Regions from separate parts of the Actinoallomurus bryophytorum genome, predicted to be linked through region 1. Evidence: riboswitches for the same ligand, from Rfam matches in the RefSeq annotation. Region 1 holds a riboswitch; each other region holds the start of a gene.
The links. Region 1 has a riboswitch for cobalamin ahead of FB559_RS13290 (ribonucleoside-diphosphate reductase subunit alpha). Riboswitches for the same ligand answer to the same signal wherever they lie in the genome.
Positions count from the first base shown of each region.

Region 2: another riboswitch for cobalamin. It lies ahead of cobN (cobaltochelatase subunit CobN); the one in region 1 lies ahead of FB559_RS13290 (ribonucleoside-diphosphate reductase subunit alpha).
Region 3: another riboswitch for cobalamin. It lies ahead of FB559_RS25340 (magnesium chelatase subunit D family protein); the one in region 1 lies ahead of FB559_RS13290 (ribonucleoside-diphosphate reductase subunit alpha).
Region 4: another riboswitch for cobalamin. It lies ahead of FB559_RS01105 (SCO2322 family protein); the one in region 1 lies ahead of FB559_RS13290 (ribonucleoside-diphosphate reductase subunit alpha).

Region 1 is NZ_VFOZ01000001.1:2,829,889-2,833,790, forward strand. It holds gene FB559_RS13285 (ribonucleotide-diphosphate reductase subunit beta) at 1-36, opposite strand, end outside; gene FB559_RS13290 (ribonucleoside-diphosphate reductase subunit alpha) at 33-2,294, opposite strand; cobalamin riboswitch at 2,392-2,607, opposite strand; gene FB559_RS13295 (CbtA family protein) at 2,732-3,589, opposite strand; gene FB559_RS13300 (CbtB domain-containing protein) at 3,615-3,830, opposite strand.
Region 2 is NZ_VFOZ01000001.1:5,353,504-5,357,405, forward strand. It holds gene FB559_RS25130 (class I SAM-dependent methyltransferase) at 1-458, opposite strand, end outside; gene FB559_RS25135 (VOC family protein) at 484-873, opposite strand; gene FB559_RS25140 (helix-turn-helix domain-containing protein) at 887-1,729, opposite strand; cobalamin riboswitch at 1,814-1,972, shown strand; gene cobN (cobaltochelatase subunit CobN) at 2,033-3,902, shown strand, end outside.
Region 3 is NZ_VFOZ01000001.1:5,389,917-5,393,818, forward strand. It holds gene FB559_RS25325 (helix-turn-helix domain-containing protein) at 1-462, opposite strand, end outside; gene FB559_RS25330 (DUF6504 family protein) at 1,056-1,331, shown strand; gene FB559_RS25335 (LLM class F420-dependent oxidoreductase) at 1,343-2,368, opposite strand; cobalamin riboswitch at 2,480-2,649, shown strand; gene FB559_RS25340 (magnesium chelatase subunit D family protein) at 2,687-3,902, shown strand, end outside.
Region 4 is NZ_VFOZ01000001.1:224,805-228,706, forward strand. It holds gene FB559_RS01095 (hypothetical protein) at 609-821, opposite strand; gene FB559_RS46045 (DsbA family protein) at 854-1,876, opposite strand; cobalamin riboswitch at 1,903-2,062, shown strand; gene FB559_RS01105 (SCO2322 family protein) at 2,180-2,800, shown strand; gene FB559_RS01110 (energy-coupling factor transporter transmembrane component T) at 2,826-3,866, shown strand; gene FB559_RS01115 (ABC transporter ATP-binding protein) at 3,863-3,902, shown strand, end outside.

The sequences.
Region 1 (3,902 bases):
CAGCGTCAGGTCCATACCGGGGTCGAGCAGGCTCATTGGCACGCCTCGCAGGTCTCGGGGTTCTCCAGGGAGCACGCCACGGCGTCGGCGGCGGGCGTGACGGTGGTCTGGGTGATGCGGGTGGCCGGACGCGAACGCAGGTAATAGGTCGTCTTCAGACCCGACCGCCACGCGTAGGCGTACATCGAGGACAGCTTCCCGATGGTCGGGGCGGCCATGAACAGGTTCAGCGACTGGGACTGGTCGACGTACGGCGTGCGCGCGGCGGCCAGGTCGATCAGCGCCTTCTGCGGCAGCTCCCATGCGGTGCGGTAAAGCGTGCGCAGGTCGGCGGGCAGTTCCGCGACGCCGGCCACGGAGCCGTCGGCGCGTTTGATCGCGTCGCGGACGCGCGGCGTCCACAGCCCGCGCTTCTTCAGGTCCGCGACCAGGTAGGTGTTGATCTGCAGGAACTCCCCCGACAGCGTCTCGCGCTTGAAGACGTTGGACACCTGCGGCTCGATGCACTCGAAACAGCCGGCGATCGAGGCGATGGTCGCCGTCGGCGCGATCGCCACCAGCAGCGAGTTCCGCAGCCCGGCCTCACCGATACGCGTGCGCAGTGCCTCCCACTCGGCGGCGTGCACCGGCGTGGCGTCCGGCCAGTGGTCCGGGTGCAGCACGCCGCGGGCGGCACGTGTCCGGTCATAGGAGGGGTGCGGGCCGTTCGCGGCCGCCAGCGCCGCCGACTCGCCGTACGCGGCCAGCGCGATCTCCTCGGCGATGCGCGTGGACAGCTCCAGGGCCTCGGGCGAGTCGAACGCCAGCCGCAGCCGGAAGAACACGTCGGCCAGGCCCATCACGCCCAGGCCGACCGGGCGCCACCGCCGGTTGGCCGCGGCCGCCTCCGGCGTGGGATAGAAACCGCGGTCGATGGTGCGGTCCAGGAACCGCACGGCCGTACGGGCCGTGGCACGCAGCCGCGTCCAGTCCAGCCCGTCGTCGGTCACGTGCGCGGCGAGGTTGATCGAGCCGAGGTTGCACACCGCGGTCTCGGCGTCGCCGGTGACCTCCAGGATCTCGGTGCACAGGTTGGACAGGTGCACGACGTTGCCGGGCTCGGCGGTCTGGTTGCAGGCACGGTTGGCGGCGTCCTTGAACGTCATCCACCCGTTGCCGGTCTGCGCGAGGGTGCGCATCATCGCGCCGTACAGTTGCCGCGCGGGGACCTGGCGCACGAACCGGCCGTCGGCCTCGGCCCCGCGGTAGGCCGCGTCGAACTCCTCTCCCCACAGGTCGGCCAGCTCGGGCACCTGCTTGGGGTCGAACAGCGACCAGGTCGCGTCGGCCTCGACGCGGCGCATGAACTCATCCGGCACCCAGTTGGCCAGGTTGAGGTTGTGCGTACGCCGGGCGTCCTCCCCCGTGTTGTCCCGCAGTTCGAGGAACTCCTCGACGTCGGCGTGCCACGGCTCGAGATAGACGCACGCCGCGCCCTTGCGCCGCCCGCCCTGGTTGACCGCCGCGACGCTGGCGTCGAGCGTACGCAGCCACGGCACGATGCCGTTGGAGTGCCCGTTCGTGCCGCGGATCAGCGAGCCTCGGCTGCGTACGCGGGTCCAGGAGATCCCGATGCCGCCGGCGTACTTGCTGAGGCGCGCGACCTGCCCGTACCGCTCGTAGATCGCCTCCAGCTCGTCGCGCGGCGAGTCCAGCAGGAAGCACGAGGACAGCTGCGGGCGGGCGGCGCCCGAGTTGAACAGGGTGGGCGAGCTGGGCAGGTACGCGAGGCGCGACATCAGCCCGTACAGCTCCGCGGCCTCGGCGACGGTCTCGGCCAGCCCGCACGCCACGCGCAGGAAGAAGAACTGCGGGCGTTCCAGCACCCGCCGCGTCACCGGGTGCCGCAGCAGGTAACGGTCATGGACGGTCCGCAGCCCGAAGTAGGTGAACCGGTCGTCGGCGTCATGGTCGGCCAGCGCGTCCAGGGCCGGCGCGTTGCGGGCCACGAACGCGGCGGTCTCGTCATTGAGCAGACCCTGCGCATGTGCCGCCGCGACCGAAGCGCCGAACGTCAACGGGCCCGTCTCGCCGGCGATCAGCCGGGCCAGCAACCGGGCCGCCACCGTGGAGTAGGCGGGCTCGGCGACCACCAGAGCAGCGGCCTGCCGTACGGCCTCGGCCAGATCACCGGTGAGGCCGATACGCCTCGGATCGGTGTCCGGCAGCCCGGCGCAGGCGCGCTCGACCTCGGCTTTGAGCGCGGGTTCGGCGCTGGTGATGGTGGTGTGCGGCGCGATGAGCTGTTGTGTCACGTGCTCTCTCCCTCGCGAGCTTCACCTCACGAAAGGCGCGCACGGAGAACACGACCCCGCCGCCGGCCCTCCCGCGAGGCCTGGACGACCGCGCGCTCCCGCGCACGGGTCACTGGCAGGTCTTCGGACTCGCGGGCGCCACACCCCGGATCGGGTGTGTCCTACTGGCCGTCGCTTCCCAGGCCGGGGCCCAGTGCTGTTGACGGCGGTCGTTCCTGCTCACCGCTGCGGGGCAGTCCCGGACTCACACCGGGTTCCCTCTTACGACACCCGCCACACGAGGCGCGGGTGCACCAGCAACACCGAGAACCATACATGTAGTGGCCACCCGGAGGTAGGACTACAAGATGTTGCGTGTGTCGCGGCCGAGGAGAGCCCTGAACCGCATGACGAATCCCCGCTCCGGAGGACCGGAGCGGGGACGGTGTGGCGGTTCGTCAGGCCGTGACCGGCTCGGGTGCGGTGCCGGGCGCCTGCGCGGTCTCGGCGAACAGCCGCTCGGCCAGGGGTGCGAAGCACAGGCCGATCGCCGCCCACAGGATGGCCTGCGCGGCCACCGAGTAGAAGCGGAAATTGAACAGCACGTCCGCCGGGAAGCCCGGGTAGACGATGCGGCCCTGGGGGTCCTTCAGCGGCAGGGGTGTCTCGGTGGGATGCCTGCCGAACTGCTCGACGTTGGCGTGCAGATGCCCGAGCGAGGGCAGCAGCGCCATCACGATCCCTATCGCGACCGCGCACGCCAGCGCGGCGAGCAGGGTCGCGTTCCAGTTCCCGAATCGCGGTTTGAGCCGCTGGCCCAGCCAGACCGCCAGCACCAGGAAGGCGATCGAGCTCACGACCATCACCAGATACAGGCCGCTCCGATCGCGGATGGTCTCCTCATGGCCGATGGCGGGCGGGTTGGCCGGGTACTTGATGAACGGGATCAGGTAGAACCCCAGGAACCCGCCGAGCGCGACCAGCAGCGCCAGGTTCCGTGGCCGCAGCTTCCCGGTACGGCCGCAGGCCAGGGCATAGGCGACCGCGTACAGACCGCCCATCGCCGCACCGAACGCGATCATGCCCACGCCGATGCCGACGTTGGCCTGGATCGTCCGGCTGAACAGGTCCGGTCCGGCCGTCTCAGCGGTCAGACCGGCCGCCTTGTCCAGGACGGCCTGGGCGGCATCACGACCGCTCTCATAATCGATGGCCCGCTGGATCTGCGGCTCGGCGAAGATCCTGGCGAAAACGAACGCCAGGAGTCCTCCGATCGCCCCGACCAGCAGCCCACGCACGATGAATCGCCGTTCCACGGCTACTCCTCAGTCTCTGATCGGATCAGTGGCAGGGGAAGCCGAGGAAGTGCCGGGCGTCGTGGACGAACTCGTGGATGTACATGCTGTTGCCGAACACCGAGGTCGCACCCTGGTCGACGCCGATGAAGTAGTAGGCGGCCAGGCACAACGCGACGGTGCCGAACAGCCACAGGGCCGCCCGGGTGCCGGGCAGCACGACGGGCGTGGTGCGGGTGGTGGGCAGCGTGGACATGCTCATGTCAATGCCTCCTCAGGGATCCTGCGTCCCTCGTACGGGTGGAGCGCGATCGACAGTGGAGGGTCTGACTCT
Region 2 (3,902 bases), 2.5 Mb from region 1:
CCGTGCTCGGTCACCGACGCCAGGCTCACCGCGTACCGGGATCGCTCGTCGCCCTCGAAGGAGTGGAACAGCCCGCAGTCCAGCACCGTGTCGAACCTGCGTTCCAACCGCGAGAGCTGGAACGCGTCGGCGGCGGCGAACGTGACCTCGATCCCACGGTCCTCGGCCTTCTTCCGAGCGGCCGCCAGTGCCGTCTCGGCCACGTCGAAGCCCAGCACCGGCAGGCCCAGGGAGGCGACGTGGAGCGTGTTGTCGCCGCTCCCGCAACCCGCGTCGAGCACCGTTCCGGCGAACACGCCTTCGTACACCAGCCGCGCTATCGCGGGCTGCGGCCCGCCGATCTCCCAGGGCGCGGGGCCGTCGTGGTACGACGCGTCCCAGGGCTTCCCACTCATCCGTTCGTGCTGGGTCGGCTGCCGGCCACCGAACGGATCGCCGGCAAGGATTCGTTCCGACATCTTCATCCCCTGACTGTGACCGGGCTCAGCTTCCGGCGCCCGCGTACGTGCCGAAGCTCCAGAAGACCCCTTCGGGGTCGCGGACGGTGAAGCCCAGACCGTACGACTCCTCCTGCGGCGCCCTGACGACGGTCGCGCCCGCCGCGACGGCGCGCTTGAACAGGGTCGCGGGGTCGTCCGTCACGACGTAGACCGAGCCGGTGCCGGCCGGCAGGCCGGAGATGGAGCTGTCCTCGCGTGAGGCGCTGCCGAGCATGACGCCACCTCCCGTAGGCCAGCGGAGCTCGGCGTGGTCGACGCGATCGCCGGTCTCGTAGACGGCGACGCGTTCGAACCCGAACGCGTCGATGAGAAAGCGGATCGCGGCGTGGGCGTCGGAGTAGCGGATCGAGGGCCAGATCCTGGTATCGCTCATGGCCCTATCGTCGCTAAGGCTCCACCTCCTCGTCTTGGATGAATGGGAGGTCGTCGCCGGTCAGCCAGACCGACGGCGGACATCCGATGAAGGAGTTCCACTCGCGCGCCAGATGGGCCTGGTCGTAGTAGCCGCACGCCGCCGCGACGGCGGCCAGTGCGGGCCGTTCGCGCCGCGTCAGCAGGAGCTTCGACCGCTCGAAGCGCATGACGCGCGCCGCCTCCTTGGGGCTCAGGCCGTACTCCGCGGTGAAGCGCTCGCCGAGGTGCCGGCGGCTCCAGCCGACCTCGCGTGCGAGGTCGTCGATGCGGACGCGGCCACCGCGTGAGGTCAGGAGCCGCCACGCGTGGCCCAGCTCGGCCGAAGGCGCCGGCAGCCGGCCGAGGTCGCGAGACAGCACCTCGTTGAGGATGGCGAAGCGGGCGGGCCACGAGTGTGCCTCGCCCATGCGCTCGATGAGCTCGCCCATGCGCGTGTGGGCGAGCCCGTCGAGCGGGACGATCGTGGACGCGAGCTCGCCGGCGGGCATGCCGAGCAGCGACCTCGCGCCGTCGGGAGTGAGCGAGAGCTGGACGCCGTACTGGCTGCCGTCGTGCTCGATCAGCGCGGCCCGGGTGTGCATCCCGCCCAGGAGCGCGGCGAACTCGGCCGGCGCCTGCCGCGGGTCGGGCATGACCGTCGTACGGGTCGGCGCGCCGAGGCTGATGACGATCGTGAGGTACGGCGACGGGAGGCCGTGGTGGGTGCCCGGCGGCAGGCCCTCGTAGCGGTAGCCCGAGTAGTGCGCGACGAACGGCGCCAGGTGCGCCGGCGGCGTCACCTCGGCCCGCTCCATGATGAGCCCGGTACCGCTCATGCGCCCACGGTAGCCGTGGAGGGTGACATCCGGCACGTATCGGCAGGGCCCTGGTCTCCGTAGACTGTCCCGCGACGGCGAGGGAAGGAACCCGGTGCGATTCCGGGGCTGTCCCGCAACTGTGATCAGGTAGCGAGCCCGCGCATACGGCCACGGCGGCGAGCTGGAAGGCCGCGGGTGGTGGTACCGGTCCCCACGAGGGGGTCCGGGCCGCCGTGCGATGACCTGAGAGTCAGGAGACTTCCCGCCGTCCGCGATAGGCACCCGGCCCGGGGCGAGGACCCCCGAGGGAAGGACTCACACGTGCGCGTCTTGCTGCTCTCCACCGCCGACACCGAGCTCTTGTCGGCTCGTTCGGCCGGTTACGCGACCGGTAACCCGGCCCGCCTCGGCGTCGCCGACCTGGACGCGCTGTGCGAGGGCGTCGACGCCGTGGTCCTGCGGCTCCTCGGCGGCCTCAGCACCTGGCGCGAGGGCGTCGAGGACCTGCGGCGACGTGGCCTGCCACTCGTCGCGCTGGGCGGCGAGGCGAGCCCGGACGCCGAGCTGATGGCCCTGTCCACCGTGCCGTCCGGCGTCGCCACCGAGGCCCTGGACTACCTGCGCGAGGGCGGCGTCGGCAACCTGCGCGAGCTGGCGCGCTTCCTGGCCGGGATGCTGTCACCCGGCGACGAGGAGCCCTGGGCGCCGCCGCAGGCGATGCCCGCGTACGGCGTGCACGGCGACCCCGTCGTACGCGAGGGGCGGCCGACCGTGGGCGTGGTCTTCTACCGCGCCCACGAGCTGTCCGGCAACACCGCGTTCGTCGACACCCTCTGCGAGCGGATCGAGGCGGCGGGCGGCAACGCCCTGCCGGTCTTCTGCGGCTCGCTGCGCGCCGCCGACGAGGGCCTGATGGAGCTCCTCGGCCGCGCCGACACCGTCGTGGTCACGGTGCTCGCGGCAGGTGCGTCGGCCGAGGACGGCTGGGACGCGGGCGCCCTGGCCACTCTGGACGTCCCGGTCATCCAGGGAATGTGCCTGACCACGTCGCGGGAGGTCTGGGACGCCTCGGACGCGGCGCTGTCACCGATGGACGCGGCCATGCAGGTCGCCATCCCCGAGTTCGACGGCCGCCTGATCTCGGTGCCGTTCTCCTTCAAGGAGGAGGGCCCCGACGGCATCCCGGTGTACGCCGCCGACCCCGAACGCGCCGCCCGCGTCGCCGGCATCGCCGTACGCCACGCGCGGCTGCGGCACACGCCGCCCGCCGACCGGAAGCTGGCGATCGTGCTGTCGTCGTACCCGACCAAGCACGCACGCGTCGGCAACGCGGTCGGCCTGGACACGCCGGTCTCGGCGGTACGCCTGCTGGCGGCGCTGAAGGAGGCCGGCTACCAGGTCGGCGACCATCCGACCGACGGCGACAAGCTCATCCACACACTGATCGCGGCGGGCGGTCACGACGTGGAGTGGCTGACCGAGGAGCAGTTGCGCGCCGCGCCCGCGCGGGTGCCGCTGGCGGACTACGAGCGATGGTTCGCGGCGCTGCCGGACTCCCTGCGCGAGGGCGTACGGCGGCACTGGGGCGAGCCGCCGGGCGAGCTGTACACCGATGGCGACGACATCGTGCTGGCGTCGCTGCGCTTCGGCAACGTGCTGCTGATGATCCAGCCGCCGCGCGGGTTCGGCGAGAACCCGGTCGCGATCTACCACGACCCCGACCTGCCGCCCTCGCACCACTACCTGGCCGCCTACCGCTGGCTCGACGGGACCTTCGGCGCCGACGCCGTCGTCCACCTCGGCAAGCACGGCACTCTCGAATGGCTGCCCGGAAAGGGCCTCGGCCTGTCCGCGGAGTGCGCCCCCGACGCGGTCCTCGGCGACCTGCCGCTCGTCTACCCGTTCATCGTCAACGACCCGGGCGAGGGCACCCAGGCCAAGCGCCGCGGGCACGCGACCATCGTGGACCACATGGTGCCGCCGATGGCGCGCGCCGACACGTACGGGGACCTGGCCAAGCTCGAACAGCTCCTGGACGAGTACGCCACGGTGCAGGCGCTCGACCCGACCAAGTTGCCCGCCGTGCGCGCGCAGATCTGGACCCTGATCGAGGCCGCCCAGCTGCACCACGACCTGCACATCGACGACCAGCCCGACGCGACCGCGTTCGACGAGTTCGTCCTGCACGTCG
Region 3 (3,902 bases), 2.6 Mb from region 1:
GCGCAGGGAGATCATGCGGTCGATGTTGGCCGGGCTCTCGGTGGGCTGACCGACTTTGATCAGCGCGCGGCTGTACTCCTCGGTCTGCAGCAGCCCGGGAATGAGGTGGGTCTGGAACGAGCGGATCGAGGCCGCCGACGCCTCAAGCCCGACATAGGTGTCCAGACCGGCAGATAGCACCGATTCGTACTCGGTCCACCAGCCCCGCTGCTGGGCATCCTTGGCCAGAGTGAGCAGCTGTTCGCGCTGCCCTGAGTCGCCGACCTCGTACAGGTCGAGCATGTCGCGAACGTCGCGGATGCGGGCGACCGACTTTCCCGTCTCGATCCGGCTGACGCGGGACATCGAGCATTCGAGGTGCCGGGCGACATCCTCGATCATCAGGCTGGAGGACTCACGGAGCCTGCGGAGTTCCATGCCCAGGCGGCGCCGGCGGACCGTGGGGCTTTGAGAATCGGACATCGAGCACCTCCAGGTCGACCGTCCTGGACGGGAGGGGTTGGGAGGGGAAGCGGTGAGGGGGATGGAGGGTCGTGGCCGGTGGCGGCGGAGAGCGACGGATCGTTCGCCCAGGGATGTCGTCCGCCGCTAAAGCGTACGCGAGCCCCGATGGCGATGGTCGGAGTTTTTGCCCGATACTACCTTTGAGCCTCATTTATGCAGGTCATCCCGACAATTGAGGTCACTCACCGTCGTCGTTCGAGCACCTCTTGCCACGACATGGCACTTTACCTGTCCAATGCTATGCGGCTCACCCTTTTGTGTCGTACGGACGATCCTAAAAGAGCCGTCTGATGGTCAGTGTCCCGGATTCGTCCACGGTGTCGCGCCGGTATCGCCTTGTGGTGCGGGCCTGGATGATCACCTCTCGGTCGCCGGGGAGTCCGAGCGTTACCCGCCGAGCCCTTCCCAAAACCCCCGATGCGAACGTATGTTCGATGACGCCCGCCTTCCCCCGGGCATCACGGCACCGATCGACCGGGAAGGCAGGCGGCCCGCGTGGGCGGAGTGAGCGGTGCGAGACGGCGTCCGCGAGACGCATGGACGAGGTCCACATGAGCCGGTCCTACGGCGAGCCGGTGGACGTCTGGCTCGTGGACGGGCGGCCGTCGCGGTTCGTGTGGCACGGCCGCCTCTACACCGTCCTGCGGGTGCTGGACCACTGGGTGACCACGCGCGACTGGTGGCGCGACCGTAACCCCGAGGCCGAGGAGACGACCGCGCGGGAGTTCTGGCAGGTCGAAGCGACCCCGGACAAGGAGATCGGCGTCTACGAGCTGCGCCATGACGAGGCGAGCGGAGGGTGGATGCTCTCGCGCGCCTGGGACTGACGCCCGGCCGGTCAGTCCCGCACGAAGTCCCGGATCGCCCGCAGCGTCGGCTCGTCCTTGACCCCCGCGATGAGCAGCGTCGTCACGGGGGACTCCCGCCACAGAGCGAGGCGCTCCTTGATCCGGCCGAGCGGGCCGAGCAGGGAGATGGCGTCCGCCAGCCCGTCGGGAACGGCGCGGACCGCCTCGTCGCGGCGTCCCTCCAGGAACAGCTCCTGTACGCGCGCGGCCTCCTCGGCGTAGCCCAGCCGGCCGATCAGGTCCAGATGGAAGTTGGTGTCCCGCGCGCCCATGCCGCCGATGTAGAAGGCCAGCGGGATCTTCGCGACCTCCAGCGCGGCCGGCAGGTCGTCACTGACGATCGTCGTGACCGTCGCCGCGATCTCGAAACCCTCGGGCCGGCCCCGCAGGGACTCGCCGAAGACCGGCTCGATCCGGCTCGGATCCACGAACAGCGGCAGCCAGCCCTGCGCGATCTCGGTGGACAGCGCGACGTTCTTCGGCCCTTCGGCGCCGAGGTAGATCGGGATGTCCGGCCGCACCGGATGCGCGATCGACTTCAGCGGCTTGCCCAGCCCGGTGACGCCGCTGTCCGGGCTGTGGCGGCGCAGCGGCAGCGGGTAGTGCGGGCCGTCATTGGTCACCGGCTCGGCGCGCCGCCAGACGTCGCGCAGGATCCGGACGTACTCCCGCGTCCGTGCGAGCGGCCGTGCGAACGGCACCCCGTACCAGCCCTCCACCACCTGCGGGCCGGAGGCGCCGAGCCCGAGCACGAGCCGCCCGCCGGACAGGCCGTCCAGCGTGAGCGCGTGCATGGCGGTGGCCGCGGGGGTGCGCGCCGACATCTGCGTCACCGCCGTGCCCAGCCCGATCCGCGAGGTGCGCGCGCCGTACCAGGTGAGTGTGGTGAAGGCGTCGGAGCCGTACGCCTCGGCGGTGAACACCTGGTCATAGCCGAGGCGTTCGGCGGCGAGCACCGTCTCGGTGTCGTCCACGGGATCCCGCTGCCAGTAGCCGAGGTTGATGCCGAGCTTCATCCGCGCCTCCCATGAAATAGAACGCGTTCTATTCAAGCACCGCCTCATTCAAGCATCCGGCGCCCGCAGGTCTCCGGTTCCGTGCGCATGTCGAGGACCGATGGGCCGTATGTCATGCTGTGCATCGGCGGTTCGCGGAGGAACCCGGTGCGATTCCGGGGCTGTCGCGCAACTGTGACCGGGAAGTTCTTCCTCACCGACAGCCACGGCGTGAGCCGGAAGGCCGAGGATGGGCGACGATCCGGCAGCCAGGAGACTCCGGCCGCCGATGACAGGCCACCTACGGGCGCGCAAACCCGAGGAAAGGACGATCGCCGGGTGAACAGCTACCCGTTCTCCGCCGTCGCGGGACTCGAGGACCTCAAACTGGCCCTCCTGATCAACGCGGTGTCGCCATCGGTCGGTGGCGTCCTCGTGCGCGGGGAGAAGGGCACGGCGAAGTCGACCATCGTGCGCGCTCTCGCCGCGCTGCTGCCCGGCGTCGACGTCGTCGCCGGCTGCCGGTTCTCCTGCGACCCCGGGGCGCCCGACCCCGAATGCCCCGACGGTCCGCACGCCGAGGCCGGCCGCGCCGGCGAGGTACGCCAGGCGCGGCTCGTCGAGCTTCCCGTGGGCGCGTCCGAGGACCGTCTCGTCGGTTCGCTCGACCTCGAGCGTGCGCTCACCGACGGCGTCCGCGCGTACCAGCCGGGCCTGCTCGCCGCCGCGCATCGCGGGTTGCTGTACGTCGACGAGGTCAACCTGCTCCACGACCACCTCGTGGACCTGCTGCTGGACGCCGCCGCCATGGGCCAGTCCTATGTCGAGCGCGAGGGCGTCTCGATTCGCCACGCGTCGCGGTTCCTGCTGGTCGGCACCATGAACCCCGAAGAGGGCGAGCTGCGCCCGCAGCTGCTCGACCGGTTCGGGCTGACCGCCGAGGTGGCCGCGACGCGTGACCCGGACGAGCGCGCCGAGGTCGTACGCCGCCGTCTCGCCTACGAGGCCGACCCCGCCGCGTTCGCGGCGGACTGGTCCCAGGCCGACGCCGAGCTCGCCTGGCGCATCAGCGAGGCGCGCGACCGGCTGTCCAAGGTCGTGCTGTCGGACGGCGCACTGCGGCAGATCACCGCGGTGTGCGCCGAGTTCGAGGTCGACGGGCTGCGGGCCGACATCGTGATGGCACGCGCCGCCATCGCGCTCGCCGCCTGGCACGACCGCGGCGCCGTCACGCCGGCCGACGTACGCCTCGCCGCGCGCCTCGCGCTGCCGCACCGGCGCCGCCGCGACCCCTTCGACGCTCCGGGGCTGGACGAGGACACGCTCGACGAGGTTCTCGACCGCACCGGCGACTACGACGTGGAGGAGGACCCGCCTCCCGGCAAAGTGCCGCCCCCGCGGCCCGCGCCCGACCTCGACCTGGACGATCAGAGCGGCGAGACGACCGCGCGCGACCCGGAGCCCGAGTCCGAGACCGACACCGAGCCCGAACCCGAACCCGATCCGGACGGCCCCGGCTCGGGCGGTCGCGAGGAGCAGGAGCACGCCGAGGGCG
Region 4 (3,902 bases), 2.6 Mb from region 1:
CTTCTCCAGGCCGGTCCCAGTCCCCCTGGCACCACCGCGGAAGCGGTGTGGCCACAAAGTCAGAGTACGCCCTGGACAGGACCCGGATTCGCCATCGCCGAACCGTGTCCCGGCCGACGACGGCGAAAGCCGCCGGCGAGGTGGTGACGGGCGAGCCTCAGACGATCAGCGACACGTCACTGGAGGCCGCCCGAACCGCGACGCGGTCCCGGACAGGCGACCGGTGGCCCGCCACGACGCGTACCGCCACGACCGCCGGCCGGGCCGACGGTGGCGGCAGCCGCCGAGGTGGTGATGGGCGGCCCGAGACGATCAGCCCCACGTCACTGAGGGCGACCGAACCGCGACGTGGCCCGCCACGACGCGTACCGCCACGACCGCCGACCGGGCCGACGACGGCGAAAACCGCCGGCGAGGTGGTGACCGGCGAGCCTCAGACGATCAGGGACGCGTCGCCTGGCGCCGACCGGACCGCCGGATAGGAGCCCGCCGCGATGCGTACCCCGACGACCGCAGGCTGGCGCCCCACTCGGGCAGATGGCACCCGCGGGCGGGCCACCCCCTCGGGCAGGGGGTGGGGCCCGTCCCGCGCGCCGGTGGCGGGCGCCTCACCCCTCGGGCGGGTGCAGGCTCATCGGGCCGTACACCTTGCGGCCGTCCTCGAGCAGGCTGACCTGGTCGACGCCGGCCTCGACCAGGCTCCGCCAGTTCTCCCCCACCCACGACTCGGCGTCCGCCTGTGTGGTCCACGTCTCGTCTCCGAGGTCGGGGGCCTCGGTCACCGATCCGTCGGCCTTCTCGTAGCGCCAGCTCCAGGGCATTGGTCTCCTCTGTGTCCGCAGTAGCCGCGGCCTCACCCGGCCGCGATGATCGCGTTGCGCAATCCTTCGGCCGTCAGCGTCTCACTCGAGGGCAGCGCCACGCCGCCCACGTTCACCGTCGGCGTGCCGAACACGCCACCCGAGATCGCCGTCTGGCTCGTCTGTCTCACCTCTGCCGCGTACCGCTGGCTCCGCACGCACGACCCGAACCCCGAGTCGTCGATTCCCGCGCTCCGGCCGTAGGACACCAGGTCGGTGGTGCTGAAGCCGACCGACCCCTCCGGCGGCTGGTGGAGGAAGAGCTGGTCCTGGAAGGCCAGCCACCGCGCCCCGTCGGTGATGCAGTGCGCCGCGGCCGACGCGCGTACCGAGTTCCCCGACAGCGGCTCACTGGTGAAGATCACGATCGGGTGGTAGACGATCTTCGCCCGCCCCTCCCCGGCGAGGTTCTTGAGCGTCACGTCGTTGACCCGGTGGAACTCCTTGCAGATCGGGCACTGGAAGTCCTCGTAGACGTCGACGAGCGGGACGGTGACCCCGGGCTTCGCCATGGTCACGGTCCCGACCGAGGACACCTCGGCCGTGACGCCGCTGGGCAGGGGGGCCGGCTTGCCGAGCGACTTGTCGCGCGAGACGAGCACGGCGGTGACCGCGACGCAGACCGCCAGGACGAGGAACCCGGCGACCAGGCCGATTACCAGCCCCCGGCGCCTGCGGGTGGGGACGGGCTGCCCGTACGGCTGCCCGTACGGAGGCTGCCCATAAGGCGGCTGTCCGTACTGCGGCGGGTACGGCTGCTGCCCGTACGGGGGTGCACCGGGCGGCGGCGCCCCGTACGGCGAGGGACCGTACCCGGGAGGCGGCCCCTGAGGGGGCGGTCCCTGCGGGGGTCCGTACTGGGGAGGAGGTCCGTACGGGGACGGCGCCGGAGACGCGGGGTGTGGCGGCTGCCACTCCTCGGTCGCGGGGCCTTGCTCTGGCCGGGGGGCGCCGGGCGGCGGATCATCCGGGGGCTCCGGGCCTTCGGGCGGCGGGCCGCCGGGGGATTGGCTCACGATGCGTCAGATTACCGGTCTGAGCCGTTTTGACGAGGTCTCAGCGTCCGTGGTCAACTCATCGGCAGCAGCACACGCGCCGACGTGGGGAAAGCCGGTTCGAATCCGGCGCTGACCCGCAACCGTGGACCGGCGGGCATCCGCCCGCAGGCGAGCCGGGATGCCCGCGCCGGCGCTGGGGCGTATCCGACGGATACTCCCCGTGTGGCTCTGAAATCCGTCGTGGTCTGCGGGTGGAGTCCGGGCGCGTGCTCGCGGTGCGCCCGTTCCGCCGGGACCTCGCAGAGCACCAGAAAGGCGCCCATGCTCAAGCGATCCGGCGTTGTGTCGGCCCTTGTCGTCGGGGCGACTCTCGCTTTCGCCGCCCCGGCGACGGCGGATGCCACCGCGTTCTGGGGTTACTGGCAGGCGAGCGGCTCGGACTGGGCCTTCGCCAAGACCGGCCCGGCCTCCGCGCATCCCAAGGAGGGCGCCGTCGAAGGCTGGCGGTTCGCCCGGTCGAGCGGCGACACCGGCACACCTCCGCGCGCCGAGCCCGCCTTCGCGAAGATCTGCGGGTCCACCGCCGCGCGGGCAGGCGACAAGCGGGTCGCGGTCGTCATCGACTACGGCGAACCGGCCGACGCGCCCGCCGGCGCCACGCCGCCCGCCGCCAAGACGTCCTGCGCGGTCGTGCCGCAGAGTGCCACGGGCTCGGACGTCCTCGCCAAGGTGGCCACGCCGAAGGCGGACAAGTCAGGCCTGATCTGCGCCATCGACGCGTTCGGGCCCTGTGCCCCGGCCGCTCCGGCGGCCACCCCCTCGTCCCCCGCGGCGAAGAAGAAGGACGCCGGCTCGACCGCGCTTACGGTCGGCATCGGCGTGGTCCTCGTGCTCGCCGCCGGCGGCAGCATGGTGGCCCTGCGGCGCCGCACCGGCCAGTGAGGGCGCCCGCCCGGCGGGGGCGCGGGTGAGTGCCGGACGGCACCTGCACCCGGGCGCCTGGTGGCTGTGGGCACTCGGTCTCGCCACAGCGGCCACCCGTACCGCCAGCCCGCTGCTCCTGCTGATGGTCGTGGCCGCCACCGGCCTGGTCGTGGCCGTGCGGCGCTCCGGTGAGGCATGGGCGGGCTCCTACGCGGTGTTCCTGCGCCTGGGCCTGGTGGTGGTCGTCATCCGCGTCGTCTTCTGGGTGGTGTTCGCCGCGCAGGCCACCGGGCCCGCGCTGTTCACGCTTCCGTCGGTGACGCTGCCGTCGTGGCTGGCGGGCACCCGGATCGGCGGCCCGGTGACCGCCCACGGCCTGCTCTCCGGCCTCTACGACGGACTGCGCCTGGCCGCCGTACTCGTCTGCCTGGGCGCCGCCAACGCCCTGGCCAGCCCCAGCCGGCTGCTGAAGGCGGTGCCCGGCGCGCTGTACGAGATGGGGGTCGCGGTCGTGGTGGCGATGACGTTCGCGCCGCAGGCGGTGACACACGTACGGCGCGTACGGGCGGCGCACCGGCTGCGCGGCCGTCCGGACCGCGGGCTGCGGGCCGTGCGCGGGCTCGTCATGCCGGTCATCGAGGGCGCGCTGGAGCGGTCGGTCGAGCTCGCGGCGGCGATGGACTCACGCGGCTACGGCCGGACCTCTCCGGTCCCGCCCGCGCTGCGCCGCGCCACGGCCGCGCTGACGCTCGCCGGGCTGCTCGCCGTGTGCGCCGGGCTCTACGGCCTGCTGGGCGGCGGCTCGCCGGCCGTCCTCGGCGCCCCGCCGCTCGTCCTCGGGCTGGCCGCGGCGATCGCGGGTCTGTGGCTCGGCGGCCGCCGCTCGCCGCGTACGCGCTACCGCCCGGACCCGTGGAGATGGCCGGAGTGGCTCGTCTCGGCGTGCGGTCTGGCGGCGGCGGTCGCGAGCGGGACGCACGGGTACGGAACCGGCCCGCCGCCGCTGACGGCCGCCGCGCTGCTGCTCGCCCTCGTCGTGGCGCTCCTGCCGCTGCGACGCGTGCCCGGCGGGGACAGGACGTGATCCGGTTCGAGCGGGTCGGCTTCCGCTACGCCGAGG